DNA from 2 places in the Embleya sp. NPDC059237 genome. Region 1 is predicted to be linked to the other one. Evidence: riboswitches for the same ligand, from Rfam matches in the RefSeq annotation. Region 1 holds a riboswitch; the other holds the start of a gene.

The links. Region 1 has a riboswitch for cobalamin ahead of ACFXKZ_RS15280 (peptidase). Riboswitches for the same ligand answer to the same signal wherever they lie in the genome.
Region 2: another riboswitch for cobalamin. It lies ahead of ACFXKZ_RS15825 (ribonucleoside-diphosphate reductase subunit alpha); the one in region 1 lies ahead of ACFXKZ_RS15280 (peptidase).

Annotation. Positions count from the first base shown of each region.
Region 1 is NZ_JBHZAE010000004.1:278,290-293,428, reverse strand. Features, by position in the region: gene ACFXKZ_RS15345 (PQQ-binding-like beta-propeller repeat protein) at 1-944, opposite strand, end outside; gene ACFXKZ_RS15340 (TetR family transcriptional regulator) at 953-1,720, opposite strand; gene ACFXKZ_RS15335 (thiol-disulfide oxidoreductase DCC family protein) at 1,732-2,247, opposite strand; gene ACFXKZ_RS15330 (hypothetical protein) at 2,253-2,711, opposite strand; gene ACFXKZ_RS15325 (FAD-dependent oxidoreductase) at 2,901-4,112, opposite strand; gene ACFXKZ_RS15320 (hypothetical protein) at 4,183-4,638, opposite strand; gene ACFXKZ_RS15315 (PadR family transcriptional regulator) at 4,776-5,384, shown strand; gene ACFXKZ_RS15310 (peptidylprolyl isomerase) at 5,510-5,827, shown strand; gene ACFXKZ_RS15305 (S1 family peptidase) at 5,962-6,753, shown strand; gene ACFXKZ_RS15300 (PadR family transcriptional regulator) at 6,851-7,375, shown strand; gene ACFXKZ_RS15295 (ABC transporter ATP-binding protein) at 7,372-8,052, shown strand; gene ACFXKZ_RS15290 (FtsX-like permease family protein) at 8,073-10,373, shown strand; gene ACFXKZ_RS15285 (SAM-dependent methyltransferase) at 10,494-11,306, opposite strand; gene ACFXKZ_RS15280 (peptidase) at 11,814-12,911, opposite strand; cobalamin riboswitch at 13,041-13,176, opposite strand; cobalamin riboswitch at 13,553-13,734, shown strand; gene ACFXKZ_RS15275 (cob(I)yrinic acid a,c-diamide adenosyltransferase) at 13,775-14,368, shown strand; partial or broken gene ACFXKZ_RS15270 (enoyl-CoA hydratase/isomerase family protein) at 14,505-14,891, shown strand; gene ACFXKZ_RS15265 (ECF transporter S component) at 15,106-15,139, opposite strand, start outside.
Region 2 is NZ_JBHZAE010000004.1:390,962-406,100, reverse strand. Features, by position in the region: gene ACFXKZ_RS15895 (hypothetical protein) at 1-512, shown strand, start outside; gene ACFXKZ_RS15890 (SPFH domain-containing protein) at 1,259-2,149, shown strand; partial or broken gene ACFXKZ_RS15885 (hypothetical protein) at 2,159-2,368, shown strand; gene ACFXKZ_RS15880 (GPP34 family phosphoprotein) at 2,497-3,246, shown strand; gene ACFXKZ_RS15875 (DMT family transporter) at 3,278-4,345, shown strand; partial or broken gene ACFXKZ_RS15870 (class I SAM-dependent methyltransferase) at 4,368-4,763, opposite strand; gene ACFXKZ_RS15865 (YnfA family protein) at 4,823-5,155, opposite strand; gene purB (adenylosuccinate lyase) at 5,283-6,725, shown strand; partial or broken gene ACFXKZ_RS15855 (ATP-dependent DNA ligase) at 7,029-8,571, shown strand; gene ACFXKZ_RS15850 (amidohydrolase family protein) at 8,601-9,299, opposite strand; gene ACFXKZ_RS15845 (MarR family winged helix-turn-helix transcriptional regulator) at 9,547-10,044, shown strand; gene ACFXKZ_RS15840 (GNAT family N-acetyltransferase) at 10,050-10,874, shown strand; gene mug (G/U mismatch-specific DNA glycosylase) at 10,970-11,530, shown strand; gene ACFXKZ_RS15830 (hypothetical protein) at 11,690-11,878, shown strand; cobalamin riboswitch at 12,309-12,562, shown strand; gene ACFXKZ_RS15825 (ribonucleoside-diphosphate reductase subunit alpha) at 12,639-14,957, shown strand; gene ACFXKZ_RS15820 (ribonucleotide-diphosphate reductase subunit beta) at 14,975-15,139, shown strand, end outside.

The DNA of each region.
Region 1 (15,139 bases):
ATGCGGCCGTGGTCGTCCAGGACCAGGATGCGCGGCGCGCCCTCCTCTGATGTCCGCATGTGCGCGATCAGCACGGGCGGATCCGCCGACACGATCGTGAAGAGGCCGCCGTCGCCGGTCCCGCCGCCCATCACCCGCCGGCTCCAGCGCACGGCCCCGGTGCGCGGGTCGAGGCGGGTGGCGTACGACGACTCCTCCCGCCCGGACGACGCGGAGGACCCGACCAGCAGGCCGCTCGGCCCCGAGGTCAGCGCCTGGACCCAGGTCCGGCCGGAGCCGGCGCCCGCGTCGTGCGCCGGCACGGGAAAGGACCAGCGCGCGGAGCCGTCGGCGAGGTCGTACGCCGCGACCGTCGACAGCCGCGCCCCCGTCCCCGTGTCCGCGGTCGCCGCCGCTCCCATCGCCACGACGCCGTCGGCGAGCACGATCGGAGTGCCGACGGCCGCCCATCGGGGCAGCGCGGGCACGCGCCGGGTCCACACCTCGGCGCGGGTGCGCACGTCGTACGCGGTGAGCAGGTCGCAGGCCCCGTTCGGCCCCGGGGACGACCACAACACGACACCGACCGTGCCGGCGATCCCCGAACTCATCGTGCACACGGTGGCGCCGACCTCCGGCGCCGGCAGCCGCTGCGCGGCACCGGTGCGCAGGTCGTACGCCGTCACCCCCGAGCCGACCGCCCCCATCACCAGGGTTCGCTCCCACACCCGACTCGCGCTCTCCGGGTACACGGTGTCCGCGCCCGGCGCGGGCTCGGCGCGAGCGGGCGGCGACCACAGTCGCTCCAGCGGTGCGCCCGGGGGCGGTGCCGGCCGGATCGTGTCGGCATGATCGCCGGGTGGTGTGCCGTCGTCGACGTCGACTCCGATGCCACCCAGCAGCACCAGCAACACCGTGACCACGACCGGTAATCGGCCGCGCCGCGCCACGCCCCCCGAACGCATGCGGTGGGTTATCCGTGCTGCTTCGGCGGGTCGGGGGGCGTGACGCCCTCCGGGACGATGTAGTCGCGGATCAGGCGTTCGGCGTCGCGGACCAGCGGTCGGAAGACCTTGTAGCGGGACAGGGTGATCACGCGTTCCACCATCGGGGTGGTGCGGGCCACGAAGGCGCGGGACTTGGCGCGCTCGGGGGAGCGGTCGTACACCCAAAAGAGCACGATGCCCATCAGGTGCAGCCACAACAACTCCGGGAGCAGTTCGGCGAGTTCGTCGTCGATGCGGAGCGAGGAGCCGCGCAGCACGTCGGCGAACAGCTCGGTGACCTGTTCGCGGATCGGGTACGACTCCGCGGAGAACGGGCTGAGCGGGCTCTCCGGGTCGGCGGCGTTGCGGAAGAACTGGACCGCGAACGCGTGATACGGCTCGGCCACCTCCAGCCACACCGACAACACCACCTGGAGCCGGTCGCCGAAGTCGCGGACACCGCGCAGCTCCTGCCGGCAGCGGGTGATGTGCTCGTGGGTGAGGCGGTCGTAGAAGCCGTGGATCAGGTGCTCTTTGGAGCCGAAGTAGTAGTAGGCGTTGCCGACCGAGACGCCGGACTCCTGGGCGATGGCCCGCATGGTCGTCTTGTCGTAGCCGCGCTCGCGGAAGAGCCGCAGCGCGGTCTCCAGGATCAGGGACCGCGTCTGCTCGCTCTTGCCGGGGCGCCCGACCGGGTCCGGCCTGTCGCCGCCGTCGGTCGGGTTCGCTGCGTCGGTGCCTGCCACGTGCTCCACGAGAGGCAAGGTTAGTGGGCGAGCTCGCAGTCACCGTCACACTCGACGACCGTCCAGGGTTCCCGGTAGGGGTTCGCGTCCGGGTCGGGCGGCAGTGGGCCCCGATGTGTGGCCGAGCGGATCCGGGCCGCGCCCAGGACGGCGGCCCGGGCCATCGGCATCCCGATCGGCGTGCCGAGCCGGAAGGACAGGCCGCGGTACGCGCGCAGCGCCCACAACACGGTGACCCACGCGGCGGCGCCGGACCACACCTCGCCCGAGCCGCCCACCACGGTGAGTTCGCGCAGCGTGGCCTCGTGGTCCAGGTCGGGATAGCGGTTGCGGGCGCGCGGCGAGCCGGCCGGCACCAGATCGACCGCGATCAGGGTCGGCTGCCGGGCGATCCAGCCGGACAGCGCGGTGCACAGCGGGCAGTCGGCGTCGAAGAGGATGGTGATCCGGCGGACCGGGGGAGGCGGGGCGGGGGTACCGCGCCGGGCCGTCCCCTCCGATCGGCCCGGCGCGGTGTTCCCCTGGGAGATGGTCATCGGGATCAGACCCCGGGCGCCGGGTGGGTGGAGCCCTGGGGTGCGATCGGCGGACCGTAGGCGCGACCGGACAACTTCCGGGCCCGCTGGGGCGCGTGCGTGCCCGGATCGGTCGCCTCGTCCAGGCCGCGCCGCCGGATCCGACTCAGCACGTAGACGTTGAGCAGGTGCAGCCCACCCAGGACCAGCGAGACGGTGCCGAGCTTGACGGACAGCGCCTCGACCGAGCCGCGTGCGTCGTCGACGGTGTCGCCGACCTTGAGGTAGAGCGCGACGAAGCCGAGGTTGACGAGGTAGAAGCCGACCACCAGGAGGTGGTTGACGGCGGCCGCGAGTTCTTCGCGGCCGCGCAGGACGTCCTGCAGGAAGATCTGTCCGTTGCGGCTCAGTGTGCGTGCCACCCACACGGTGAGCGCGATGCTGATGCCCAGGTAGATGGCATAGGTCAGGACGGTCATGTCCATGGACCGGCTCCTTTTTGAACGTGTTCAAACTGGCCGACGTCGGTGACTCTAGACCTGTTTTTGAACACGTTCAAGTTGTTGGCCGGGTAGGTGTGCGAGACGGGTCGGAACGCACGAAACCCGTCGATCACCCCGCAAAGGCGAGGTGATCGACGGGTGTTGGGGAGTGGGTGGGGCGGGAGGGGGCGGTCAGGCGGCGACCGGCGCGGACCAGTCGATGTGGTGGCGCTGCGCCTCGCCGAACATCCGTTCCGGGGTCAGTACGGTGCGGGTCATGATCGGCATCAGCAGAGCCATGACGGCCTTGGTGAGCGGCCCGGCGGCCTTGCTGTTGTTGGTCTTGGCGGCAGCGGCGGCGATCTTCTCGACCCGGGGTCGGCGCATCGCCTCGTACGCGGCGAACGCGGCGGTGGGGTCGGGGAAGTCGCGCAGGCAGCGGGCCAGTTGGACGCCGCTCTCCATCGCGAGTGAGGCGCCCTGGCCGGAACTGGCCGAGGGGGCGTGCGCGGAGTCGCCGACCAGGACCAGTCGTTCGCGGTGCCAGTGCGGCAGCGGGGGCATCAGTTCGAGCGGACCGGCGACCAGGAGGTCGTCGGCGGAGGCCGCACGCAGCACCGCCTCGGCGGGAACGTCGCCCGCGTGCGCCTCGCGCAGCAGGCCGAGCCACCGTTCGGCGGGGACCGCGCGGGCCTCCGCGGTGGTCATCGGCGGGTGCGGCAGATTGCTGAACAGGGCCACGCTGCCGTCGGATCGGGTCCAGTAGCCGAAGAAGGCGCGCTTGCCGAAGGCGAAGTGCATGGTGCCGGGGGCGGGCCGGGTGTCGTCGTCGCCTGAGAGGGAGGCGCCGACGCCGAAGCCGAGCAGGCCGACGTATTTTGCGGCGGGCGCGGCGGGGTCGATCAGGGTGCGGACCGTGGAGCGGATGCCGTCCGCGCCGATCAGGATGTCGGCGGTCGCGGTGCTCCCGTCGGCGAACTCGGCGGTGACACCGTCGGGTTCCTCCCGCACCCCGACGAGCCGGCGGCCGTGCTCGGTGCGGATGTCGTGGCCGAGGGCGTGCTCGCGCAACACCCCGTGCAGGTCGGCGCGCAGCACGGTGCGGCTCGGGGGCAGGCCGGGCAGACCGGTGGCGGCGCCGAGGCGTCGGCCGCGACCGTTCTCGAAGACCATGTCGGAGGTCGGCTCACCGATCGCGCACACCGCCTCCTCGGCGCCGATCGCTCGCAGTGCGTCGAGCCCGTTGGGCGCGATGCTGAGCGCGCCGCCCGCCGCGTCGCCGGGCGTGATGTCGGCATACGCCTCGTACACGGTGGCCTCGATGCCGGCCCTGCGCAGCGCGCATGCCGTCACCGGTCCGGCGATGCCGCCGCCGATGATCATCGCGGTCCTGACGCGGTTCATGTCTTTACTCCGAGGTGAGGGGGACGGGGCAGGCGGGGCCCGACCCGAGCGGATATCGGGAATTGCCTGGTCAGGGTGTGTGCGCGGGGTCGGCCACGGTGGGCGTGGTGCCGTCGCGGCGGGCGCGTCGTACGTCCTCGACGAACTCGCGGCTGAACATCGCGGACAACACCGCGACACCGCTGCGGTGGATCCGGACCTCGCCGTGGTCGATCGCACCGACCAGGCGGATCACCCGGCCCTTGGCGGCAGTCGGCGCGGCGGAGTCCTTGACCCGGCCGCGACCGGTCCAGCGCAACCCGCTCTGCTCGATCACCGCGTCGTCGGGGACCAAGAGCTTGAGCATCGCGTGGTCCAGGTCGACCCGGATCTCGATGTCGCCCTCCTCGATCCGCGGCGAGCGCAGGTCGAGCACGGCGGCGGCCCGCCGTTCGCGGACCTCGAAGGTGGTCGCGGTGGTCCAGTGGCCCAGGTGCTTGGTGGTGGCGTGGTCGGCGTGGATGCGGACCGGGGTGGTGGTGCTCATCGGGAGGCTCCTTCGGATCGGTGCGGGGCTTCGGGATCGGTGTGGGGCTTCGATGAATCAATAGTTGCATGGCGACTAGTGTTCTGGCAACTAGTGCTGCCGAGGCTAGTTGCCGGGAATCCAGTAGGGTTGGCCGTATGACGACGACTTTCCGCAGGTCACCGCTGGCGCTGGCGCTGCTGGGCCTGCTCTACCGCGACCCGATGCACCCGTATGCGATCCAGCAGCGGATCAAGCAGTGGGGCAAGGACAAGGTCGTCAACGTGGGCCAGCGCGCGTCGCTGTACAAGACGATCAATCGGCTGCGCGAGGCCGGGTTGATCGCGGTGCGCGAGACCGAGCGCGATCAGCAGTATCCGGAGCGGACCGTCTACGAGATCACCGAGGCGGGCCGCGTCGCGTGCCACGCCTGGATGGCGGAGATGGTGGGTACGCCGCGCAACGAGTTCCCCGAATTCCCGGCCGCGCTGTCCTTCCTGGCGCTGGTCACCCCGGAAACGGCACGCGAGTTGTTGACCCGGCGTCGGGAGGCGCTGGTCGCCCGGCTCGCCGATCTGGATGCGGAGGCGGCGCAGACCACGCGGATGAACCTGCCGCGTGTGGTGGTGTTGGAAGACGAATACCTGCGCGCGATGACCGACGCGGAACTGCGCTGGGTGGACGCGGTATCGGCCGATCTGGCGGCGGGTCGGCTGGCCTGGGACCAGGCGTCGTTGGCCGCCTTCGTCGACGCGACGGCGGAGTAGCCGCCGCACGCACCGTCGGCGCCTCCCCGGGGTGCTTGTGCGGCGGCCGTATCATCCACCTGATCGACAACTCGGTGACCGCGCTCGGCCCGGGCGCGCCGGGTGGCGACGACCCGGGAGCGACCTTGTCCGACGCACTGGAATACCACGTCCTGCACATCGCGGTGGAGACGGAGAGCGAGGGGCGCGCGATCCTCGACGAACTGGCCCAACACCCCGGCCGGTTCGGTGAAATCGCGCGCAAACGCTCGAAGGATCCGCTGTCCGCGGCCAAGGGCGGCGACCTGGGCTGGGGGCAGGAGGACGACTACGCCGACGCGTTCGCCGAGGCCCTGGTGGCGCTGCGCCCCGGGCAGGTGAGCGACCTGGTTCCGGCCCAGTACGGCTTTCACATCATCAAGCTGGTGAACACCCGACCGGCCCGCTACGTCGACGAGGACTGAGTCGGCGCCCGTTCGGGTGACGGATCCCGCGCGGATGCATCCGGGCGGCGACGGTGTGCGTCCATGGGGCAGGAGCGTCGTCGTGCGGCGGGAACCCCCGTTGCGCCGGCGTGCGATCGAAAGGGGTACCCGGGATGACTCGTACTCGGCACACGTCGGACACCCGCCGGCCCGGCACGGCGAAGGTGTTCGGCGCGGCGGTCGTCGCCCTGGCCGCCGTCGGACTCTGCGCGCCGTCCGCCTCGGCGGTGCGCAACGGTACCGACGCGCCGGTCGGAGCCGCGCCGTACGCCGTCGCGCTGTACACCGCCGACGGCGAACTGCTGTGCGGCGGAACGCTGGTGGCCCCGACCAAGGTGCTCACCGCGGCGCACTGCGCCACGGCGGTGGACGACCCGACCGGCATCACCGTGGTCGCCGGCAAGGTGGAGTTGACCGCGCCCGGCGGTCGGACCCGGAAGGTGACCGGCGCGCGCGTGCACTCGAAGTACACCCAGGGCACGCTCACGTACGACGCAGCCGTACTGACGCTCGACCGGTCGCTCAAGGATCCGACGCTGCCGATCGCCGGCGCCAAGGACGGCGCGCTCTACACCCTCGGCAAGTCCGCGACCGTCTACGGCTGGGGCAAGCGTGACGGCGGCGTGCCCACCACGCGGCAGCAGCGGACCACGCTGGTGTTGTCGCCGGTGGCGTCCTGCGACCCGTACACCTTCCCCGGGGACACCACCGCCACCAAGGTGTGCGGCCTGCCGCCGGCCGCCAACCCGGGAACCAGTATCTGCCGGGGCGACTCGGGCGGGCCGCTGGTGGCCGGCGGCAAGCTGATCGGCATCGTGTCGTCGGGCAACAAGTACTGCGACGGCGCCCAGCCGCGCTCGGTCTTCACCCGCGCGAGCGCGGTCACCAAGGACCTGGGGCTCTAGCGCTTTCTCCGCCCGTGGGCCCGTCACCGCATGCGGTGACGGGCCCACGGCACCCCGCTATACACACGAGGTATACCTGGTGCGTATAGTGCTCGGCATGTCCATCGGTCACACCCTGCTCGGGCTCCTGGAGTCCGGACCCTGCCACGGCTACGACCTCAAGCGCAGCTTCGACGAGCGCTTCGGACGCGACCGTACCCTCGCCTACGGCCAGGTCTACTCGACCATGTCGCGGCTGTTGAAGAACGGCCTCGTCGAGATAGACGGGCTCGAATCCGGCGGTGGTCCCGAGCGCAAGCGCTACGCGATCACCGACGCCGGTGTCACCGACGTCGAACAGTGGCTCGGCCGGCCGGAGACGCCGGAGCCCTATCTCCAGTCGACGCTCTACACGAAGGTCGTCCTCGCACTGCTGACCGGCCGCGACGCCGCGGACATCCTCGACACCCAGCGTGCCGAACACCTGACCATGATGCGCGAGCTGACCCGGCGCAAGATCGACGGCGATCTCAGTGACCGACTGATCTGCGACCACGCGCTGTTCCACCTCGAGGCGGACCTGCGCTGGCTCGAACTCACCGCCGCCCGGCTCGGCGAACTCACCCTGGAGATCCGCAAGTGACCGACTCCCTGCTCAGCGGCCACGACCTGCACAAGACCTACGGATCGACGCCCGCCCTCGCCGGCGCGGAGTTCACCATCCGCTCGGGCGAGGTGGTGGCCATCATGGGCCCGTCCGGATCGGGCAAGTCGACCCTGCTGCACTGCCTGGCCGGCATCGTGCGCCCCGACTCCGGCACCATCCGCTACGACGGCCGCGACCTGACCGCCATGTCGGACGGCGGGCGCAGCGCGCTGCGGCGCAGCGACTTGGGCTTCGTCTTCCAGTTCGGCCAACTCGTACCCGAACTGACCTGCCTGGAGAACGTCGCGCTGCCGCTGCGGCTGAATGCGGTCAAGCGCAAGGAGGCCGAGGCCCGGGCGCGGGAGTGGATGGAGCGCCTGGAGGTGGCCGACCTCGCGCGCAAGCGGCCCGGTGAGATCTCCGGCGGCCAGGGCCAGCGCATCGCGGTGGCCCGTGCGCTGGTGATCCGTCCCCGGGTGGTCTTCGCGGACGAGCCGACCGGCGCGCTGGACTCGCTCAACGGCGAACGGGTGATGCACCTGCTGATCGGGGCGGCCAGATCCACCGACGCCGCGATCGTCCTGGTCACCCACGAGTCGCGGATCGCCGCCTACTCCGACCGGGAGATCGTCGTGCGCGACGGCCGGTCCCGAGACATGGCGCGCGCCGCGTGAACGTGTTCCGTGATCTCAGGATGGGCGCCGGATTCGCGGTCACCGGCGGCCGGGAAGGCTGGATCCGCACACTGTTGACCGCGATCGGCGTGGGCCTCGGAGTGGCGCTGCTGCTGCTGACCACCGCGATTCCGAGCGCGCTGTCGGCGCGGGACGAGCGGGGCCGCGATCGCAACGAACAGAGCGGGCAGGCGGCGCAGGCCGGCGACCACACGCTGCTGATCGCCAACGCCGACACCAGCTACAAGGGCGACGAGATCCGGGGCCGGCTCCTGCGGGCGCAGGGCCCGAAGGCGCCGATCCCGCCGGGGCTGGCCAAGGTGCCGGGGCCGGGGGAGATGGTCGTCTCGCCGGCGCTGGCCGACCTGCTCGATTCGAGCCGGGGGCGGCTGCTCCGGGAACGGTTCCCGTACCGCACGGTCGGCACGATCGGCGACAAGGGCCTGATCGGCCCGGACGAACTGGCCTTCTACGCCGGGAACGACACCGTGACCGCGGGCGACCGATGGAGTTCGGTGCAGCGGATCACCGCGTTCGGCAGTTCGTTTCCCGCCGATCCGATGGATCCCCGGCTGGTGTTGCTGGTCGTGGTGATGTTCGTGGTGCTGCTGATGCCGGTCGCGGTGCTGATCGCCACCGCCGTGCGGTTCGGCGGCGAACGGCGGGACCGGCGGCTCGCGGCGCTGCGGCTGGTCGGCGCCGACGCGCGGAGGACTCGGTGGATCGCGGCGGGGGAGGCGCTCGCGGGATCACTGTTCGGCCTGCTGTTCGGGCTCGGCTTCTTTTTGATCGGGCGGCAACTGACCGGCGTGGCCTCCGCGTTCGACCTGAGCATCTTCCCGGCCGACCTGGATCCGAGCGTGCCGCTCGCGGTGCTCGTGGCGCTGGCGGTGCCGTGTTCGGCGGTCGCGGTGACGCTGTTCGCGTTGCGTGCCGTGGTGATCGAACCGCTGGGCGTGGTCCGGGCCGGCACGCCTCCTCGGCGCCGGGTGTGGTGGCGCCTGCTGCTGCCGCTCGCGGGACTGGCCGCGCTGTACCCGCTGATCCGTCAGGGATCGGAGAGCGGGGAGTTCAACCGGGGACAGGTCGTGCTCGGCGTGGTGCTGCTCCTGCTCGGGGTCAACGCGCTGCTGCCCTGGCTCGTGGAGACGGTGGTGGCCCGGCTCGGTGCCGGTCGGGTGCCGTGGCAACTGGCGGTCCGGCGGCTCCAGGTGGGCAGCACTTCGGCGGCCCGGGCGGTCAACGGCATCGCGGTCGCGGTGGCGGGGGCGATCGCGCTCCAGATGCTCTTCCTGGGGATCGAGAACGACTACACCAAGGAGACCGGCGCGGATACGACGCGGGCCCAACTCTCGGTGAGCTCCGACGCGCTGGTGAGCACCGAGGGGATCGAGCGGATCGCCGGGCAGATCCGGGAGACGACGGGGGTGCGCAGCGCGTTTTGGCGATCCTCCACCCGCCTGGCCGAGCCGGGCGACGAGCCCGGTCCGGGCGCGTCGTTGACGATCGGGACATGTGACACGTTGCGCGAGTTGGCCCGGATCGAGGGATGTGCGGACGGGGACACGTTCGTCGTCGACCCGCGCACGTCGAGTTCCGTCGGGAGCATGCGGCCGGTGCCCGGGAAGAACGTGGTCATCGACATGGGCCACGGCCCGCGTGCGACGCCCGTGCTCACGCCGTGGGTGATCCCCGCGGCCGCGCGCACGGTCCCGGGTCGGGCGGACGGGAGCGGGATCGCCCCCGACGGGGTGTTGGCGACGCCCGGCGCGGTGCCGGCGGCCGTGAGCCGGCAGCTGACGTACTCGATGACCTTGGCGCTCGACCCCGCGGTGCGGGACGCGAGCGACCTGGCGCGCAACGCCATGGCCCGGGTGGATCCGTTGGCGCAGGTGTACACGCTGAACGAGACCCACGAGTCCCGGCGGTTCGCGAATGTGCGCACCGCGCTGTTCATCGGCTCGACGGTGGTGCTGCTGATGATCGGCGCGAGCCTGCTGGTGACCATGCTGGAACAGCTGCGCGAGCGGCGGAAGTTGTTGTCGGTCCTGGTTGCGTTCGGCACCAGGCGCAGCACGTTGAGCTGGTCGATCCTGTACCAGACGGCGATCCCGGTCGTGCTCGGCCTGTTCCTCGCGGCGGGCACCGGGGTGGCGTTGGGCGCGGCGCTGCTCGGCATGGCGCAACGTCCGTTCGGGGTGGACTGGGCCGGGCTGGCGTCGATGACCGGTATCGGTGCGGGTGTGGTGCTGTTGGTCACGGCGCTGAGTCTGCCGCCGCTGTGGCGGATGATGCGGCCGGACGGGTTGCGGACGGAGTAGACGGGCGAAGTGGGCGGACGAAGCTGCGCACGGTATGGCTGAACGCGCGGCGGCGTCGGGGTCGGAGACTTCGGGCCCGACGCCGCCGTAGTGTGTTCGTCAAAGCTGCGCGTGACAGGGTCAGGGCTTGCGGGCGACCGCGCCGAACTGCGGGACAATCGGCGGGAGTTCGCCGTCGACGGGGGCGGCTCGCCAGCGGGCGCAGGAGACGATGCCCGGGTCGAGCAGGTCCAGGCCGGCGAAAAAGCGGGTGAACTCGGCGAGGCTGCGGGCGGTGATCGGCGGCGTGGCGTTCTCGTTCCAGAACCGCATGGCCTCGACGTTGCCCTCGCCGCCGAGTTCGGTGGTCGGATGGGTGATCACCAGGTGGCTGCCGGACGGTACGGCGGCCATCAACCGGCCGACGATGTCCACGGCGGTGTCGGTGTCGAGGATGAAGTTGAGGCTGCCGAGCAGCATCACCGCCACCGGGCGGTCGAAGTCCAGTGTCGCCTTCGCGTCCGCGACGATGGCGTCGGGGTGGTGCGCGTCGGCGTGGATGTAATCGGTGGCACCCTCGGGGGTGCTGGTGAGCAGCGCCCGGGCGTGCGCCAGGACGAGCGGGTCGTTGTCCACGTAGACGATCCGCGCGGCGGGATTCACCCGCTGGGCGACCTCGTGCGTGTTGTCGGCGGTGGGCAGCCCGGTACCGATGTCGAGGAACTGGTCCATCCGGGCCTCACCGGCCAGGAAGCGCACCGCGCGACCCAGGAACTCCCGGTCCGCGCGGGCGACTTCGCCGATGCTCGGGAACATGCTCGTGACGTGGTCGCCGACCTTGCGGTCGATCGGGTAGTTGTCCTTGCCGCCCAGCCAGTGATTCCAGACCCGGGCGTTGTGCGCGACGTCGGGCCCCGAGATCGGCTGGCCCTCGGACGGTCGATTCTCGCTCACGACGGTGGTCCCTTTTCCTGTCCGCCGTTCACCCGGTGCATCCCGAACGAAAGGCTGCGCGCCCAAGCGCCTTCGAACCCGTTCCCGAACCATTGTGCCAGGCGCCGACCAATCGGTTCACCGCCACCGACCGTGTCGCCACGCGTGTCGGCGACGCAGTGAGTGTTGTGCGTGCCCATGGAAGGTGGTCGAAATCTGCAAGAGGCGCCGACCTGGGCTTTTGCCCTGGCCGGCGCCTCTTGAACACCGTCGTGCCCCTTGACCCCCAGTGCTCGAACGGGCGTTCCTGCCGTGCCCGTCGGTGCAGAAACCTTGGGCTGGACGCTCTCCTGTCCGAGTGTCATGGGGATTTTCGATGCCGCGTGATTCCCAATGCGTGAGAGGGCCCTGAGAGGGGTGCTGTTGTCGCGACATGCTTGCCGCCTCGGCAGGAGGGCCCCCGGGACCGACACCCGCACCTGTCGAGGCAGCGGCTACCGTGTCGACGGTGGCCGCTGGCTCGTCCGGTCAGGGTGTGGTGGGGCAGTGCAGTGTGGGGGCGTTCCGATGAGCGCCCGCGCTGCTCAGGTCGGCGAAGCCGGCGCCGGCCAGGCCGAGAACCGCCTGAGCGGTGGCCCTGGTGGCGGTGGCGGGGTTGTACCCGCCGGTGTCGTAGGCGATCGCGCCTCGCGTGGCCGTGGATGCCGAGCAACCGACCTGACGTTCGGTCAGGAAGTGCCGGGCGGTCAGGCCCGGTATCACGCGCCAGGACGAGAGCAGGGCCTGGGCGGCCAGGCCGGTGCTGTTGGCGTTCGAGGTGGTGGCGCCCACCGTACCGAAGCCGCCGTCGGAAAGCTGGTGTGAGGCGAGCCAGTTCAGTCCGGCGGCCGCTTCCTGGTGGCGCCCGGTGGCGGCCAGCGCCTGCACGCTCATCGCGGTCGAGTCGGCGTCGCTGGTGCAGGTGGACAGACCGTAGTCGAGGGGGAATCCGCCGTCGGCGCAGTGTGCGTCGGCCAGGAAGTCCACCGCGGCGGCGGGGGCGCCGGCCGCAGTGCGGTCGAGCGCCAGGAGCGCGAGGGACTGGCTGAAGGCGTTGCTGTAGTCGCCCCACGGCGAGGTGTCGGTGAAGCGGCCGGAAGGCTTTTGCAACGAGAGCAGTCGGGCCGGGAGGTCCACGCCGCCGAACGAGGTGGGGTCGACACCGCGCACCTCGGCGGCGAGGAGGATCTTGGCGGTGGCTCCGGCGTAGGCGTTGGTGGTGCCGTCGCCGATGTACCCCGACAGGATCTCCGGGCGGGCGAGCCACGTGGTGGCCTTGGCTCCGTTGTCGTCGGCGACCCCGGCTGCGGCGAATGCGAAGATCGCGTCGATCGTCAGGCCCTGGTCGGGGTAGGTCACTCCGTCGAAGGTGGTCTCGAAGCGTTCGCCGTCGACGAGTTGCCGGGCCAGCCATCCCGCCGCGGCCTGGGTGCGGTTGCCGGAGAGTATGGACACGTTTGCCTGGGGCGTCGTGTCGGTCGTCGGTGGAGCCGCCACGGCGGTGGACGGGATCAGGGCGGCCGTACCGGCGAGGGCCAGTCCGCCGAACAGCGCGGCGATCCGGCGTCCGGGTCGGGTGAGCGTCATCACGGTGCCTTTCCGGGCCCATGGCACGGCGGACCCGGGAGACCCGGCGGCCGAGCGGGCACACCGACGGCGGCACCGTCCCGACGCACGGGTCGCTGGGGCTCCGTCCCGCGGACCACGACGGGGATGGGAGACGAACACTGCGGCGACGGGCATTCGGGCTCGCCGTCGGGAGGGACGGATCACCGCTGCGGGTCAGCGCCGGATTCACACCGGACTTCCCCCGTCGTCGGAGCTACTGCGAGTCGTCACACAAGACGATCGAAACAGATGAAGACGCCCGGAATCGGTACGTCGACTGCTCAGACCTGCAGATCCCGCACTCTACGGATCGCTCACTCCGGAAGGAACTCTCTTTCCGGCCAACAAGATCGCCGGCACCTGAAGGATGGATCCGACACGGAATCCGGAAATCCTCCTTGAGGCTTCAGTAGTCACACGCCGCCTCTTGACCGGGGTCGGTGTGGGGGCGGGCCCGAGGAAGCAGCTCAGCGACCGAGCGGTGTCAGGCGCGGCCCGTGTGTTGGTGGGTGGCGCCGTCTCGGAAACGCTGCACGTGTGTGGTGCGCCCCGGTCGAGCAGGAGTGCGGTTGCCCGTGGCAGGAGGTCCCGGGTCGGGTCTGGTGCCGGCGAGGGCCGCGTGTCATGCTATGGCCTGCTGTGCGACGGCGAAGCCGAGGAAACCGGTGTGATTCCGGTGCGGTCCCGCCACTGTGATCGGGGAGCGACTCCCGTCAAGGCCACGGCCCCGCTTCGGGGTTGGAAGGCCGGGGGAAGTGTTGATCCGAGAGCCAGGAGACTCACGTCGTCGCCACCTCGATACAACCGGGGCGGATTTCCCCGAGAGAGGCCGGTGGTTCGCCATGTCTGTGGTGCTGAGCCGTATCTACACTCGCACGGGCGACGCGGGTACGACCGCGTTGGGCGACAACTCCCGTGTCCGTAAGACCGATCCTCGGATCGTTGCCTATGCCGACACCGACGAGACCAACGCCGCCATCGGTGTGGCGCTGGCGCTGGGTTGCCTGGACGCGGAGCTGCGGAACGTCCTGGAAGGCATCCGGCACGACCTGTTCGACGTGGGCGCGGACCTGTGCGCTCCGATCCGCGACGGGGACGAGCGCCTGCGGGTCCGGGACGAGGACGTATCCCGGCTCGAGCGTTTGTGCGACACGTTCAACGAACGGCTCGAGCCCTTGCGGTCGTTCGTACTGCCGGGCGGTACGCCCGGCGCGGCGCTCCTGCACACGGCGCGGACGGCCGCCCGCCGGGCGGAGCGCTCGGCGTGGGCGCTGATCGAGACGGACACGGAGTTGTCCGGCGGGGAGGCGGCAACGGTGAACCCGGTGTGCGTCCGCTATCTGAACCGTTTGTCGGACCTGCTGTTCATTCTCGCACGGTTGGCCAACGACGGCGGGCGCGGCGACGTGCTGTGGAGTCCCGGCCGCAACCGCTGACATCGCGCCGCCACCGTTCCGCCGGCCGATATCGCACCGGTTCTCGCAGGTGTGGCGGCACGAACGACTCGCTCGGGAGACAACCCGAATTGCGTTCCCGGACTTGCCACCCGGCCGCCGCCGCGGCCGGGTGGCAAGGCTCAACGCCCGCATCGCCCGCTACCCCAAGACCTACGTCGCCGTCATGGACGGCATCGTGATGGGCGGCGGCGTCGGCATCTCCGCGCATGGGAAGGTGCGCATCGTCACCGAGCGCTCGACGATCGCCATGCCCGAGACCGGCATCGGCTTCGTCCCCGACGTCGGCGGCACCGACCTGCTCGCCCGAGCCCCCGGCGAGTCGGGTACGCCCCTGACGCTGACCGGCTCCGCCATCGGCGCGGGCGACGCGATCGCCTGCGGCCTCGCCGACCACTTCGTGCCCTCGCACCGCCTGGACGCGGTGATCGAGGCGTTGGCCACCGGGACGCCGGCCGACGTCCTCGGCCGCTTCGCAGACCCGGCGCCCTTGGGCGAACTCGCCGAGAACGCCGAGCGGTTGCCCAGCCGCCCGCCGTCCCGATCGCATGCCCGCACCGACATCTGCTGTCGATCGCTCGGGAACTGAAACATACGGGGGATGGGAAGGATCCGGAGTCGATGCAGGACGAATGCGGGGATCCCGAATGTCTGCGGTGTCGTCTGCTCCGGGCGGTGGGCGCAAGGCAGAGGCGGTAGGCGCCACATACGGAACGCAGCTATGGGGCGGGCTTCGTCGGCTTGGTGGTCGCG
Region 2 (15,139 bases), 110 kb from region 1:
CGGCGGAGGCGGCCTCGACCGAGCGCGCGCTGACCGTCTGGTCGCGCACGGCCTGCGTGCTGGAGACGCTGCGCGGGCGGGGGCTGCGGCTGGTGGACAACTGGGAGTTCGCGCACTTCGATCTGCCGGAGGCGGCCGGGGAGGGCATGTGGTCGTGCGTGCACGCGTTCGACCGTCGGGGCGGCGGCGACGTCGTGGTCCAGTTCCTGCCGCCCGGGGCCGACGCGGCCGGGGCGCAGACCGTCGAGCGGCTCGCCGATTCGCCCGCGTGCAGCCGTTCGGCCAACGACATCGTCACCGCCACGTGGTGGCGCGCCCGATCCGGTACCTGGTACCTGGTCGCGGCCGGCAGCCGGGACGTGGTCAAGCTGACCGCCTCTGCCCCCCTCGCCGGCTCGGCGGACGCCCGCCAACTGATCCTCAAGTCCCCCGGCCCCACCCCGAACACCACGGCCCGCCCCCAGGTGATGGCCACGCTCAAGTCCGGCGGCACCATCAAACCCCTGACCTGACCCGAAGCGACACACCGGCACCCGGCCCCGCCTGAACCGGGTGTCCGCCCGCTCCGCGCTGGGTCGCCGGCGCAACCGACACGACGACGCCCCGGGGGCACGGTCACGGCCCCCGGGCACCAGGCACCGGTGCCGCCGTTCGCCACGTTGTCCGCTGCCCGGCCGCCTGCCGCCCGCCCGCGCGCAAGGAACGCGCGGCGGCGGCCGGGTGCCGAGTGGGGGCCATGCCGCTGTCGGCCGTCTGCGTCTTGCGGGGCCGGCCGGTCGTGCGTGCCGTCACGCCGTTTGCTTGCCGAGTGCCCGTGCGGGAGGAACGCCGTCGGCGGCCGGGCGTCGGCTCGGCGCGCGGTCCGGATGCGGACCGGCTCGATGCCGGTGTCGAGGCCGTGGTCGGGGTGGGGGTTGTCCGCGCTCACCTGCCGGTGGTCCGTGTCCTGGTGCTGTGATCGTCGGTGGTGCGTGTCGTCGCGCCGCCTGTTCGTCGGCCGGCGCGCGTGGCGGGCCGCTGTTGGCCGCGGTTGGGCCGCTGTGCCACGCCTTGGGGCTGCGGGTTGTTCCTTCGTGGTTCCGTGCCGCTCGTTTCGGCGTTGTCCGTCCGTGCGGGCCGCCTGCCGCTGTCCGGCCGCTCGGGGCGGAGGTTTGGGGATTGCGGAAAAGTGATATCACTTTGCTATGGTGGTGATGACAAGTTGGTCGAGTGGGGAGTGGGCGTCGTGAGTGATTTCGGGTCCGGGACTGTCGTGGAGATGCCGGCGCCTCAGGTGCGGGAGCGGGTGGTGACGGGGGCGGCCGGGTTGCCCGCGTTGGTCGTGGGGGTGCTTTGTGTTGCCGGGGGCATCGGGTTGACCGTGGTGGGCGCGCTCCTGGACGACGGGGAGAAGGTGGCCGCCGTCACGAGTGGGATCGTGATCATCGTCCTGGCGCTGTTCGGGCTGTGTGGGCTGACCACCGTCGCGCCCGGCGAGGCGCGGGTGCTTCAGCTGTTCGGGCACTACAAGGGCACGTTGCGCAAGGACGGGCTGCGGTGGGTGAACCCGTTCACCGACCGCACCAAGGTCTCCACCCGGATCCGCAACCACGAGACGCAGACCGCCAAGGTCAACGACAACGACGGCAATCCGATCGAGATCGCCGCGGTCGTGGTCTGGCAGGTCGAGGACACCGCGCAGGCCAAGTTCGAGGTGGACGACTTCGAGGAGTTCGTCGCCATCCAGACCGAGACCGCCGTGCGACACATCGCCAACAGCTACCCGTACGACGACCACGGCCAGGGCGGCATGTCCCTGCGCGACAACGCCGACGAGATCACCGGCAAGTTGTCCGCCGAGATCGGTGCCCGGGTCGCCTCGGCCGGGGTCAGCGTGGTCGAGTCGCGGATCACCCGGCTCGCCTACGCGCCGGAGATTGCCCAGGCGATGTTGCGTCGCCAGCAGGCGGGTGCGGTGGTCGCGGCCCGGCAGCGGATCGTCGAGGGCGCGGTGGGCATGGTCGAACTGGCGCTGAACCGGCTCGAGGAAGGCGACCTGGTGGAACTCGACGACGACCGTCGGGCGGCCATGGTCAGCAACCTGCTCGTGGTCCTGTGCAGCGACCAGGCCACCCAGCCCGTGGTCAACACGGGTTCCCTGTACGCATAGTCGGTCCCCGTGACCGAACGCAAGAAGATCCTGCTCCGGCTGGACCCGGCCGTGCACGACGCGATCGCCAAATGGGCGGCCGACGAACTGCGCAGCACCAACGCCCAGATCGAGTTTCTGCTGCGCCGTGCGCTGGGCGACGCGGGCCGGATGCCGGGTAATGCCGGGCGACCGGCCCGGCGGGGTCGCCCGCCCAAGTCGGCTCCGCCGGCAGGCTCGGCCGCCGATTCCGATTCCGATTCCGATACCGAGGCCGGTGGAGGCGACGGTGGCGATCGAGGCGACCCTGGCACTGCTGGTCGGCGCGGCGGCGACGGTGGCGACCCTGGCGACGTCGAGACCGCGCCGTGACGACCACCTCGCGGGCCATCTCGCAGGCCACCGCACAGGCGGACCGAACCATCATTCCGAAGACGATCCGACGCCCCGGCGCCGAGGAGGTCGATGTGCACGCGACACTGCCCCAGCGAGTGTTCCTGCTGGCCTACAGCCCCGAACGGCAACTCATGCTGAGCCGCACCCACCTAGGGGCGACGCTGCAGGCGGCGGCCCTGTACGAGCTCCACGAGCTGGGCCTGATCCACGACGACGCCGGCAAGGTCCGGGCGACGTCGGGGCGGACGGGGCGGGCCCGAGCGGCCGTGCCGCCGTGTGAGCTGGCGGCCGATTTGCTGGCCCGGATCGAGGCGAGCGAACGGGCGTACCGCTGGCGGTACTGGGTGAAGAAGCGTGACGGCAAGGCCGTCGACCTCGTCGCGGACGCGCTGGTGCGGCACCGGGTGATCCGGTACGAGACGCACCGCCTGTTCGGGCTCATCCCCTACCGCCGGTTCGTACTGCGGCAGGCACCGATGCGCGTCGCGGCGATCAACGCGATGCGCGCCGCGCTCCGGGGCCGGGTTGCCGAGGTGCCCACCCCGGACGCGGCCCTGGCCGTACTCGCCTACCACGGCGAACTGCGCACCGTGCTCGGCGGCCGGGAGCGCCGGGAGGCGAAGGACCGGATCCGCGCGTTGTCGGCCGATCTCGGCCCCGTCCCCGGCGCGTTGCGCGAGGCGGTGCGCAATACGAAGGCCGAGTTGTCCGCCGCCGGCTGAACCGGCTTGACGGTGTCCGTACTGTCGAGGAATGACCCCCCGCACCACCCACGCCCCCGCACGCCCGCATCCCGCCCTCACCGACCGGCTGTTGCCGGGGCCGCGAGGGCGTGCGGTGTTGCTGGTGCTCGCGAGTGCGTGCTCGATCCAGTTCGGCGCCGCGTTCGCGGCCCGGCTCTTTCCCCAGGTGGGGCCCGCGGGTGCGGTCACGCTGCGCCTGGTCATCGCCGCCGCGCTGCTGCTCGCCTTCTCCCGGCCGCGGGTGCGCGGGCGCTCGCGCGGCGACTGGCTGGTGGTCGGCGGCCTGGGCGTGATGTTCGCGGGCATGAACATGTGCTTCTACGAGGCCATCGACCGGCTCCCGCTGGGACCGGCGGTCACGCTGGAGTTCCTGGGCCCGCTCGGCCTGGCCGTGGTGTTGTCCCGCCGACTGCGCGACATGGTGTGGATCGTGCTCGCGGCCGGCGGCGTGCTGCTGCTCGGCGGCGGCGGATTCGGCGGTCTCGACCCGGTCGGGGTGGTGTTCATCCTGGCCGCGGCGGCCTGCTGGGCGGGCTACATCGTGGTCGCCTCGAAGATCTCCGCGCGCTTCGACGGCATCGAGGGCCTGGCCCTGGGCTTCGTGGTGGCCGCGGTGCTGGTGACCCCGCTGGGTGTGGCGACGGCCGGCTCCGCGCTGGTCGAGCCGAAGATGCTGGGGTTGGGCGCGTGTGTCGCGCTGCTGTCCTCGGCGCTGCCGTACAGCTTCGAGATGCTGGCGATGAAGCACCTGCCGCCGGCCACGTTCGGCCTGCTGGCCAGCCTGGAACCGGCGGTGGCCGGGATGGCCGGCTTCCTGGTGCTGCACCAGTCGCTGGTGCTCGTGCAGATCGCGGGCATCGCGCTGGTGGTGATCGCCAGCGCGGGCGTCACCCTCGCCCAGTCGCCCCGGGAGACCCGGCGGACCCGGCAGGCGCGGCGGTCTCGGTCGACTCCGGGAATGTCCGATACACCCGGGCCCGGGCCCGATCCACGAGCAATTCCCGATGCAGGTGCCACCCCCACTCCGGCCGCAGCACCGGACGCTTGTGCGGAGTCACCACAACGAACGCCGTCGTGACCTCGGTCAGCGCGTAGGCCAGCGCCGGCAGCCGCGACTCGGCGAGCAGGTGCAGCGCGTAACTGCACACCACGAGCGAATACGTGCGCCCGGCCAGCGCGCCCGCCGCGATCTGCTCGAACCGCAACGGCTCGGCCGGCCGCCCGGTCCGCTCCAGGTAGGCATCGCCGGTGTACGGATCGACGCCGGTCACCTCCCGCGCGCCCAGGTCGCGCAGCGCCAGGGTGGCCTCGCCGCTGCCGCAGGCCAGGTCGAGGACCGAGGCCGCCAACCCGGGCTCGGCCGCGAACGGCCCGGTCAGCACCTCGGCCAGCACCGCCCGCACCCGCGGTTCGTGCGGGTTGCGGTACTCCGCCCCGTGGCGGGCGTAGAAACCCTCGGCGCCCAGTTCCTCGTAGGCGGGCCGGATCTTGTCCATGCCGTCGATTGTCCCCTCGCCGCCGGCCGCGCCGTCGACCGCACCGGTGGTGCGGGGCGTCAGCGGCGCGGCGCGTACATGATCAGCGCCACGCCGACCAGGCACACGCTCGCGCCGGCCACGTCCCAGCGGTCCGGGCGGAAGCCGTCCACGACCATGCCCCAAGCCAGCGAGCCCGCGACGAACACCCCGCCGTAGGCGGCCAGGATCCGACCGAAATTCGCGTCGGGCTGGAGGGTCGCGACGAACCCGTACATGCCCAGCGCGATCACCCCGAGGCCGGCCACCCACCACGGCCGGTGTTCGCGCACGGACTGCCAGACCAGCCACGCGCCGCCGATCTCGGCGAGCGCGGCGAGGGCGAACAGGACCAGGGAGCGCGCGACGATCATGGACGTACCGTAGAGGCGAAGCGCGGCGCGGCCGAACACCCGGCGCACGCGCACCGGGCCCGCCGGGCGTCCACGATCGTGGACGGCCGGTGAGAGCGGGGTCGGCGGCTCGGTAAACTCCCCGGTCGTGACGTCCCAGCCTGTGCGCAAGCCCCGCATTCCGAACGTTCTGGCCAACCGCTACGCCTCCCCGGCGCTGGCCACGCTGTGGTCCCCCGAGTACAAGGTGGTGCTCGAGCGCCGACTGTGGCTCGCGGTGCTGCGTGCCCAGGCCGACCTGGGCATCGACGTGCCCGAGGGCGCGGTCGCCGACTACGAGCGGGTGGTGGAGCAGGTCGACCTGGCCTCGATCGCCGAGCGCGAGCGGGTCACCCGGCACGACGTCAAGGCCCGGATCGAGGAGTTCAACGCCCTCGCCGGCCACGAGCACGTGCACAAGGGCATGACCTCGCGCGATCTGACCGAGAACGTCGAGCAGTTGCAGATCCGCTCCTCGCTCGAACTGGTCCGCGACCGGGTGGTGGCGCTGCTGGTCCGGCTCGCCGAGCTGTCCGCGCAGTACGCCGAGCTGGTCATGGCCGGCCGCTCGCACAACGTCGCCGCGCAGGCGACCACGCTGGGCAAGCGGTTCGCGTCGGCGACCGACGAGCTGCTGGTGGCCTACCACCGCCTCGAGGACCTGATCGCCCGCTACCCGCTGCGTGGGATCAAGGGCCCGGTCGGCACCGCGCAGGACATGCTCGACCTGCTCGGCGGCGACGAGGACCGGTTGGCCGAGCTGGAGGGGCGGGTCGCCGCGCACCTGGGCTTCGAGCACGCGTTCGTGTCCGTCGGTCAGGTCTACCCGCGCTCGCTCGACTACGACGTGGTGACCGCGCTGGTCCAGCTGGCCGCCGCGCCGTCGTCGTTGGCCAAGACGATCCGGCTGATGGCCGGGCACGAGCTGGTCACCGAGGGCTTCCAGCCCGGGCAGGTCGGGTCGTCGGCGATGCCGCACAAGATGAACACACGTTCGTGCGAGCGGGTCAACGGCTTCACGGTGATCCTGCGCGGCTACGCCTCGATGGTCGGCGAGTTGGCGGGCGACCAGTGGAACGAGGGCGACGTGTCCTGCTCGGTGGTGCGGCGCGTGGCGCTGCCGGACGCGTTCTTCGCGTTCGACGGGCTGGTCGAGACGTTCCTGACCGTGCTGGAGGAGTTCGGCGCATTCCCGGCCGTGGTCGCGCGCGAACTCGACCGCTACCTGCCGTTCCTGGCCACGACCAAGGTGCTGATGGCCGCGATCCGCGGTGGGGTGGGGCGCGAAGCCGGGCACGAGGTGATCAAGGAGCACGCGGTCGCCTCGGCGCTGGCGCTGCGGGAGGGCGTCGAGCGCAACGAACTGCTCGACCGCCTGGCCGCCGACGAGCGGCTGCCGCTGGACCGGGCCGCGCTCGACACGCTGCTCGCCGATCGGCTGTCGTTCACCGGCGCCGCGGCGGCCCAGGTGGCCGAGGTGGTCCGCCGGGTCGAGGCGGTCGCGGAGAAGCACCCGGAGGCGGCGAAGTACCGCCCGGGCGCGATCCTGTAGACAAATCGCACCTGCCGCCGAACGGGCCGGGCCATGCGGGAATCCCCGGCATGCCCCGGCCCGTTCGGCGTTCGATGTCCCGGGTTCCTCGGCGCCCCGGCGTCACCGAGGCCGACTCGGGTGCTGCGGTGGCGGCAGGACCGGCGGGCCGCCGGTCGAGCCGGGTTCCACGGCCCGGTGCCGCCGGCCGGTGGGACGGAATCGGTCGCCCGCCCGGCGGGCGACCCGGGGTCGGGGATTGAAATGTGGTCTCGGCGGTCATGGTGGGGGGAGTCGTCGGGAGGAGTGGTGGGTGTGGGGTCGCTGTTGTTTCGGGAGGTGGCCGTCGTGTCCGGGGAGATCGCGGGGGAGTCCGGGCGGACCGCGAAGGCGGAGTTGGTGGCCGACTGCCTGCGGCGGGCGGATCCGGACGAGGCGACCGTGGTGGTCGCCTACCTCGCGGGCACGCTCACCCAGCGGCAGATCGGTGTGGGGCCCGCCATGCTGCGTGCGGTGCCGCCGCCCGCGGCCGAGCCGTCGTTGACCCTCCTGGAGGTGGACGCCGCGTTGGCCGCGATCGGGGCCACCACCGGCACCGGCTCGCAGGCCGCCCGACGGGCCGCGCTCGACGCGCTGTTCGCCCGCGCGACCGAGGTCGAACAGCGCTTCCTGATCGGGCTGTTGGTCGGCGAGGTACGCCAGGGCGCACTGGACGGGGTGATGGCGGACGCGATCGCCCGCGCGGCCGAGGTACCGGCTACGGCGGTACGGCGGGCGTTGATGTTGCGCGGCGCCGCCGGACCGGTGGCCGCCGCCGCGCTGCACGGCGGCCGGGCCGCGCTCGACGCGCTCACCCTCGACGTCGGCCGCCCGGTGCGCCCGATGCTCGCCGCCGCCGCGCCGGACGTGGCCGGCGCGTTGGCCAAGCTGCGGGCCAAGGACCCCGCCGCCGAGGTCGCGTCGGAGTGGAAGATCGACGGCATCCGGGTGCAGATCCACCGCGACGGCGATCGTGTCGCGGTGTTCACCCGCAGCCTGGACGACATCACCCCGCGTGTGCCCGAACTGGTCGAGGCGGTACGGGCGTTGCCGGTGCGTACCGCCGTGCTCGACGGCGAGGCGATCGCGCTGCGCGCGGACGGCAGGCCGCACCCGTTCCAGATCACCGCCTCCCGGACCGGGACCCGCGACGCCGCGCGGCTGCGGGCCGAGACGCCGCTGACGGTGTACCTGTTCGACGTGCTGCACGTGGACGGCGAGGACCTGATCGACCGCCCCGGCGCGCACCGCTGGGCCGCGCTCGCGGACCTGGCGCCGCCCGAACTCCTGGTGCCCCGGCTGGTCACCGGGGACGACGCGGCGGCGCAGGCGTTCTTCGCCGACGCGGTCGCGCGCGGGCACGAAGGGGTGGTGGTCAAGTCCCTGGACACCCCCTACACGGCGGGTCGGCGCGGCGCCGGCTGGGTCAAGGTCAAACCGCGGCACACCCTCGACCTGGTGGTGCTGGCCGCCGAGTGGGGCCACGGCCGCCGGCGCGGCACGCTGAGCAATCTGCACCTGGGCGCGCGGGATCCGGGCGGGGACGGGTTCGTGATACTCGGCAAGACGTTCAAGGGGCTCACCGACGAACTGCTCGCGTGGGCAGACCGAGCGGTTGCGGGAGCTCGAGGTGCGCCGGGACGACTGGACCGTGTGGGTGCGACCCGAACTCGTCGTGGAGATCGCCTTCGACGGGTTGCAGACCAGCACCCGCTATCCGGGCGGCCTCGCACTGCGCTTCGCGCGGGTGTTGCGCTACCGGAAGGACAAGACGGCCGCGGAGGCGGACGACATGGACACGGTCCGGGCGCTCGCGGCCCGGGAGTGAGGGGCGCCGACCGGCCCGCCGGCGAGGGCCTACCCGCGCGGACGGTAGAAGGCGTGCGCGTTGTCGTACCGGACGGCGGCGGCCAGGTCCGGCCCGACCGCGTCGGCGATCAGGTCGAGATCGGCGTCCCGGAACGGGCGGGGCGCGCGGGTCGAGGGCAGGTCGGTGCCGGCGAGCAGGGCCCGCGGGTCCACGGCGGCGACGGCGCGCAGCGTCGCGGATACGTCCGCGTCGAACCGGCCGAAACCGGTGGCCTTGACCCTGGCGCCGTGTTCGACCAGCCGCAACAGATGCGGCAGCCCCTCCCGGGACAGGCCCAGGTGGTCGATGCCCACCCTCGGCAGCGCGGTCAACACCGGCAGCAGGTCGGGCAGATCGCGGGCGTCGAGGTACAGCTCGGCATGCCGGCCGGCGATCGCGTGGACCCGGCGGGCGAGCCGGTCCAGGTGGTCGAGCGTCGCCGAGCCGCCGCGCCGGACATTGAACCGGATCGCCCGCACCCCGGCCGCGTCCAGCTCGGCGATCCGCCGGTCGGGGACGTCGGGCGGCAGCTGGGTCACCCCGACGAAGGTGGGGCCGAGTCGGGCCGGCGCGTCGAGGAGGTAGGTCTGGTCGAAGCCCTGGAACGAGCCGGACACCACCGCGCCGCCGGTCACGCCGAGTGGGACGGCGCGGGCCAGGTAGTCGGCGGTGGTGAAGGTCGGCGGCAGGTAGCCGTGATCGGCCACGAGCGGGAAGCGCGGGTCGACGATGTGCAGATGCGCGTCGAACACGCGACGAGCGGGCGATCCGGACACGGCGGTGCCTCCGTCGGCTGCGGGAACGCCGCATACCGTACCCGGGCGCCGGCCGGGCGTGGCGGATTCGCCGCCGGAGAAGTTGTCAAATGCAACTAATTTCTTCTATGGTTGTGACAGGCAACGAAGTCGCCGCGCGGGCGTACGACCGCCCGGGCACAGGAAGGAGCGAGCCGCCATGGCCACCAGGGAAGCCTGTCGGCACCTGCTCACCGAGCTGGAGGGCATCGTCGGCGTACGCCGCGGCCTCGCCAAGGCCGTCCCGCCCGGCAGCCTGCCGCCCGGCTCCGCAGTCCTGTTCGTGCTCGGCCGCAGTGCCGAACCGCTGCGCGCCGGGCGCGTGGCCGAACTCCTCGACCTGGACATGTCCGTGGTCAGCCGACACCTCGCGCACCTGGTCGAACACGGCTGGGTGGCCCGCCGCCCGGACCCGCGCGACGGCCGGTCGGTACTGCTCGGACTCACCCCGGAGGGGCGCGCCGTGGTCGACCGGGCCACCGAGAGCTGCCTCGCGGTGATCGCCGAGCGGCTGGCCGACTGGCCGGACGAGGACGCCGAGCGACTGTCCGAACTCCTGGGCCGGTTGAAGGCGGGCTTCGGGGTGCACGCGGGCTTCGGAGGGAAAGCGGGCTTCGGACACCGGGCCGAACCGGTGCCGACGGCCGTGTCACACTGACCCGCATGCCGAAGTCCGCCGCGGAACTGCGCGCGCATTTGGAGATCTTCTACGACGCGGTGCCCCGCCGGTTCACCCGCACCGAGGCGATCGGCGCGCTGACGCTGTTCGTCCGGGAGGGCGAAGGGTGGCCCTACTATGCCCGACCCACGCTCGGCGGCCTCGCCGAGCCCACCGTCGCGGACGTGCGCGCGGTCCGGGCGCGGCAGAGAGAGTTGAAAGTGCCCGAGACGTTCGAATGGGTCCACGAGAGCACCCCCGCGTTGCGGGCGGCCGCGATCGAGGCCGAACTGCATGTACACGAGCACCCGCTGATGGTGCTCGACCCGGACGAACATCCGGCCGAGCGCCCGGATCTGCCGGACCTGGTGACGCTGCGGCGAATCCGCGCGGACGCCACCGACTTGGCGATCGTGCACAGCGTCGCGGCGATCGGCTTCGCCAATCCCGGCACCGCGCCCGGCTCCGACGGGCCCGCCGAGCGGGACACCGCAGCGCTGGGCCAGGATCCGGGCCTGCTGTCCTACCTCAACGAGCGGTTGCGCAGCGGCGAGACGGTGATGTTCGCGGCGTACAGCCCGGCCGGACCGCTGTGCGTGGGCAGTTACCAGCACCTGTACGACACGACCGAGATCGTCGGTGTGGCCACCCTGCCCGCGGCCCGGCGCAGCGGCCTCGCGGCGGCGGTGACCTGGGAGTTGGCCCGGCACGCGCTGGAGGGCGGGAGCGAGACGGTGTTCCTGAGCGCGGGGGACGAGGACGTCGCGCGGGTGTACGACCGGATCGGCTTCCGCTCGGTGGGGACGGCGATGATCGCGGAGGCGCCGTGAGCCGGCGGGACGAGGCGCGGACTGCCGAGGCGGGCGCGGAGCAGGCGGGCGCGGCGGGTACGAAGACCGATGCCGCCGCGTCGATCGTGCTGCCGATCCCGCCCGGACGCAATCCCACCGCCGAGGAGTTGGCCGCCGCGCACGGTCGGAGCATCCCGGACGTGATCGCGCCGAACCTGCGGGTGCTGTTCTGCGGGATCAACCCGGGGCTCTGGTCGGGCGCCACCGGGCGGCACTTCGCCCGTCCCGGCAACCGGTTCTGGCCGGCCCTGTACGCCTCGGGCTTCACCCCGCGCCTGATCGAGCCCGCCGCGCAGCGCGAGTTGACCACGCTCGGCCTCGGCATCACCAACGTGGTGGCCCGAACCACCGCGCGCGCCGACGAGTTGACGAAGGAGGAGTACCGGGCCGGCGGCCTGGCGCTCACCGCGAAGGTACGCCGGTACCGACCGGCCTGGTTGGCGGTGCTTGGCATCGGTGCGTACCGCACCGGCTTCGGCCGCCCCAGGGCGGTGGTCGGCCGCCAGTCGGAGACGATCGACGACACCGGAATCTGGGTACTCCCCAACCCCAGCGGCCTGAACGCCCACTGGACGGCCGCGGCCCTCGCCGAAGCCTTCACCGCCCTGCGCACCACGGCCTACCCGCCCGAATAGGAGGGCCGCGCGCGCGGGGCGCCATCCGTGCCGCCCACCATGTGCGGCGGCGACCGGGGGTCGTCGTGGGCGACCCGACCCGGGGCGGGGCCGTCAATCGACCGGGTGGCATCACCCGGTTGGTGGTTACTTCGCGCCTCCTCGTGAGGTTGGGCCGGCATGAAGATCCTGCGGGCCCCGTATGGGCCGTGGCCCACCGAGACGTTCGAGACTCCCGTCTACGAGGCGTTGGTCGCCGAATGGCGCGACTCGGGCCGGGAGGTACCCCGGCCGACGGACCGACCGCAAGGCAGCCCGCCCCGACCCGCCCGCCCACCCGGACCGGGCCCGCGCACGCGTCGCCCGTGAGCCGGCCACGCGGCGCGATCCGGGCCCGGAGGCGACGCGGCTCGTCCCGACCCGAGGGCCGGAGCCGCTGATCCGCTCCGCGTGAATCGGCCGGCCGCGGCGCGATGTGCTTCTTGTCACGCGCCCTCCGACACGCCCGGCGAGGAAGGAATTTGCCGGCCGATCGGTGCGGCGGCCGACGCGCGATCCACCGTCGATCCGGTCCGCCCCCCGCCGTGCTCCCGCCGACCCCGGCCCCGTCCCACGCGGCCCGCGCAGGCCCGGTGGGGCCGGACGGGCGCCGGGGGAGCGGGCGTTCGGGGCGCTCGACGCGCGTCGCATTGCTCGCCGGTCGTACCACCCGGGCACGTCTCCGGCGAACCGTGACACGCCGGGAATCGGGACGCGACACAACACCTGGGGGTGCAACGACCACCCCGCCACTACATATATGCTCTGCGACGCAGCTGGTTCGCCCGACCGAAGTTTCCGGGAAGGCGAGGCAAGAGGGAATCCGGTGCGAGGCCGGAACTGCCCCCGCAGCGGTGAGCGGGAACGAAAGTCGTCATAGAGCGCCGGACGCCGAAAGGCGCACGGGAAGCGACGACCGCTAGGCACTCCGCGGACCACCGAGCACACGCCGTGCCCGGCGGTGCCCCGGCATGCCCGCGAGTCCGAATACCTGCCGGCTGCCCGCGCCTTCGGGCGTGGGGTCACCTGTACGTACGAGCTCGCGAGGAGAGAGCACGTGACCGTTGTGGACAGCGTGGGCGCGACCCGGATGCGGGTCGACGAGAGCCCCGAGGACCGCCTTGCCACCCTGGTGCGCACCCAGGCGCGCGATCTGCCGGAGGTCGATCCGGATCGGGTCGTCCGCCGGGTCGTCGCGGGTCTGAACGAGGGTGCGGACCGCGGCGCGGCGGCCGACCTGGCCGTGCGAACCGCCGCCGAGCTGATCGCCGAGGAGCCCGCCTACTCGCGGCTCGCCGCACGGCTGCTGGCCGGCCGGATCGCCGACGAGGCCGCCGAGGCCGGCGTCGCCTCCTTCAGCGCCGGCATCGCGCTCGGTCACCGCGAGGGCATCATCGGCGCGGAGACCGCGGCGTTCGTCGCCGCGCACGCCGCCGAGTTGGACACCGCCGTCGACGCCGACGGCGACCGCCGCTTCGAGTACTTCGGTCTGCGCACCGTCTACGACCGCTACCTGCTGCGCCACCCCGTCTCGCGCAAGGTGGTCGAGACCCCGCAGCACTTCCTGCTGCGCGTGGCGTGCGGTCTGTCCAAGGAGCCCGGCGAGGCGATCGGCTTCTACCGGCTGATGTCCTCGCTGGCCTACCTGCCCAGCTCGCCGACGTTGTTCAACTCCGGCACCGTGCACACCCAGATGTCCTCGTGCTACCTGCTCGACTCGCCCAAGGACGAGCTGGAGTCGATCTACGACATGTACGGGCGCATCGCCCGGCTGTCGAAGTTCGCCGGCGGCATCGGCGTGGCCTGGTCGCGGGTGCGTTCGCGCGGCTCGCTGATCCGGGGCACCAACGGGCACTCCAACGGCATCGTGCCGTGGTTGAAGACCCTCGACTCGTCGGTGGCCGCGGTCAACCAGGGCGGCCGGCGCAAGGGCGCGGCCTGCGTGTACCTGGAGACCTGGCACCCCGACATCCTGGAGTTCCTCGAACTGCGGGAGAACACCGGTGAGGACGCGCGTCGCGCGCACAACCTCAACCTGGCCAACTGGGTGCCGGACCTGTTCATGCGGCGCGTCGAGGAGGACGGCGTCTGGTCGCTGTTCGACCCGAACGAGCTGCCCGAGCTGCCCGACCTGTGGGGCGCCGAGTTCGACAAGGTGTACGAAGCCGCCGAGCGGGACGGCCGGTTCGTCCGGCAGATGCCCGCGCGCGACCTGTACGCCCGGATGATGCGCACGCTCGCGCAGACCGGCAACGGCTGGATGACCTTCAAGGACGCCGCCAACCGGACCTGCAACCAGGCCGCCGAGCCGGGCAACGTGGTGCACCTGTCCAACCTGTGCACCGAGATCCTGGAGGTCACCAGCGACGGCGAGACCGCCGTGTGCAACCTCGGCTCGGTCAACCTCGGCGCGCACGTGGTCGCCGGCGAGGGTATGGACTGGGACAAGCTGCGCGCCACCGTGCGCACCGCGGTGATCTTCCTCGACCGCGTGATCGACATCAACTACTACCCGACCGACCAGGCCGCCGCGTCCAACCCGCGCTGGCGCCCGGTGGGCCTGGGACTGATGGGCCTGCAGGACGTGTTCTTCACGCTGGGCCTGCCGTTCGACTCGGCCGAGGCGCGCGAGTTGTCCACGCTGATCTCCGAGGAGATCTACCTCACCGCCCTGGAGACCTCCTCGGCGCTCGCCGAGGTACACGGCCCGCACCCGGCCTACGCCGAGACGCACGCCGCGCGGGGCCGGCTCCAGCCGGACCTGTGGGAGGGCGTGTACCCGACGCAGACCAAGCGCTGGGATGCGCTGCGCACCCGCGTGGCCGCGCACGGGCTGCGCAACTCGCTGCTCGTGGCGATCGCGCCGACCGCGACCATCGCCTCCATCGCGGGCGCCTACGAGTGCATCGAGCCGCAGGTGTCCAACCTGTTCAAGCGCGAGACGCTGTCCGGCGAGTTCCTGCAGATCAACGGCTACCTGGTGCGCGAGCTCAAGGCCCGCGGCCTGTGGACCCCCGAGGTGCGCGACCGGATCAAGCGCGCCGAGGGCTCGGTTCAGGGCATCGCCGAACTCCCGGAGGACGTACGGGAGTTGTACCGCACCGCGTGGGAGCTGCCGCAGCGTGCGCTGATCGACCTGGCGGCGGCCCGCTCGCCGTACATCGACCAGTCGCAGTCGCTGAACCTGTTCATGGCCGACCCGACCATCGGCAAGCTGTCCTCGATGTACCGCTACGCGTGGTCCACCGGTCTCAAGACCACGTACTACCTGCGCTCGCGCCCCGCGACGCGGATCCAGCAGGCGACCGTGCCCGCGCAGGCGTCCGCCGCGCCGGTCGAGGAGATCTCGGACCTCGAGGTCATCGCCTGCTCGCTGGAGAACCCCGAAGCATGTGAGGCGTGCACGTGAGCCTGCTCGATCCCGGAATGAACCTCACGCTGCGCCCGATGCGGTATCCGGACTTCTACGAGAAGTACCGGGCGGCGATCCGCAACACCTGGACGGTCGAAGAGGTCGACCTGCACAGCGACCTCGCCGACCTGGACAAGCTCAGCCCGGCGGAGCGGCACCTCGTGCAGCGCCTGGTCGCG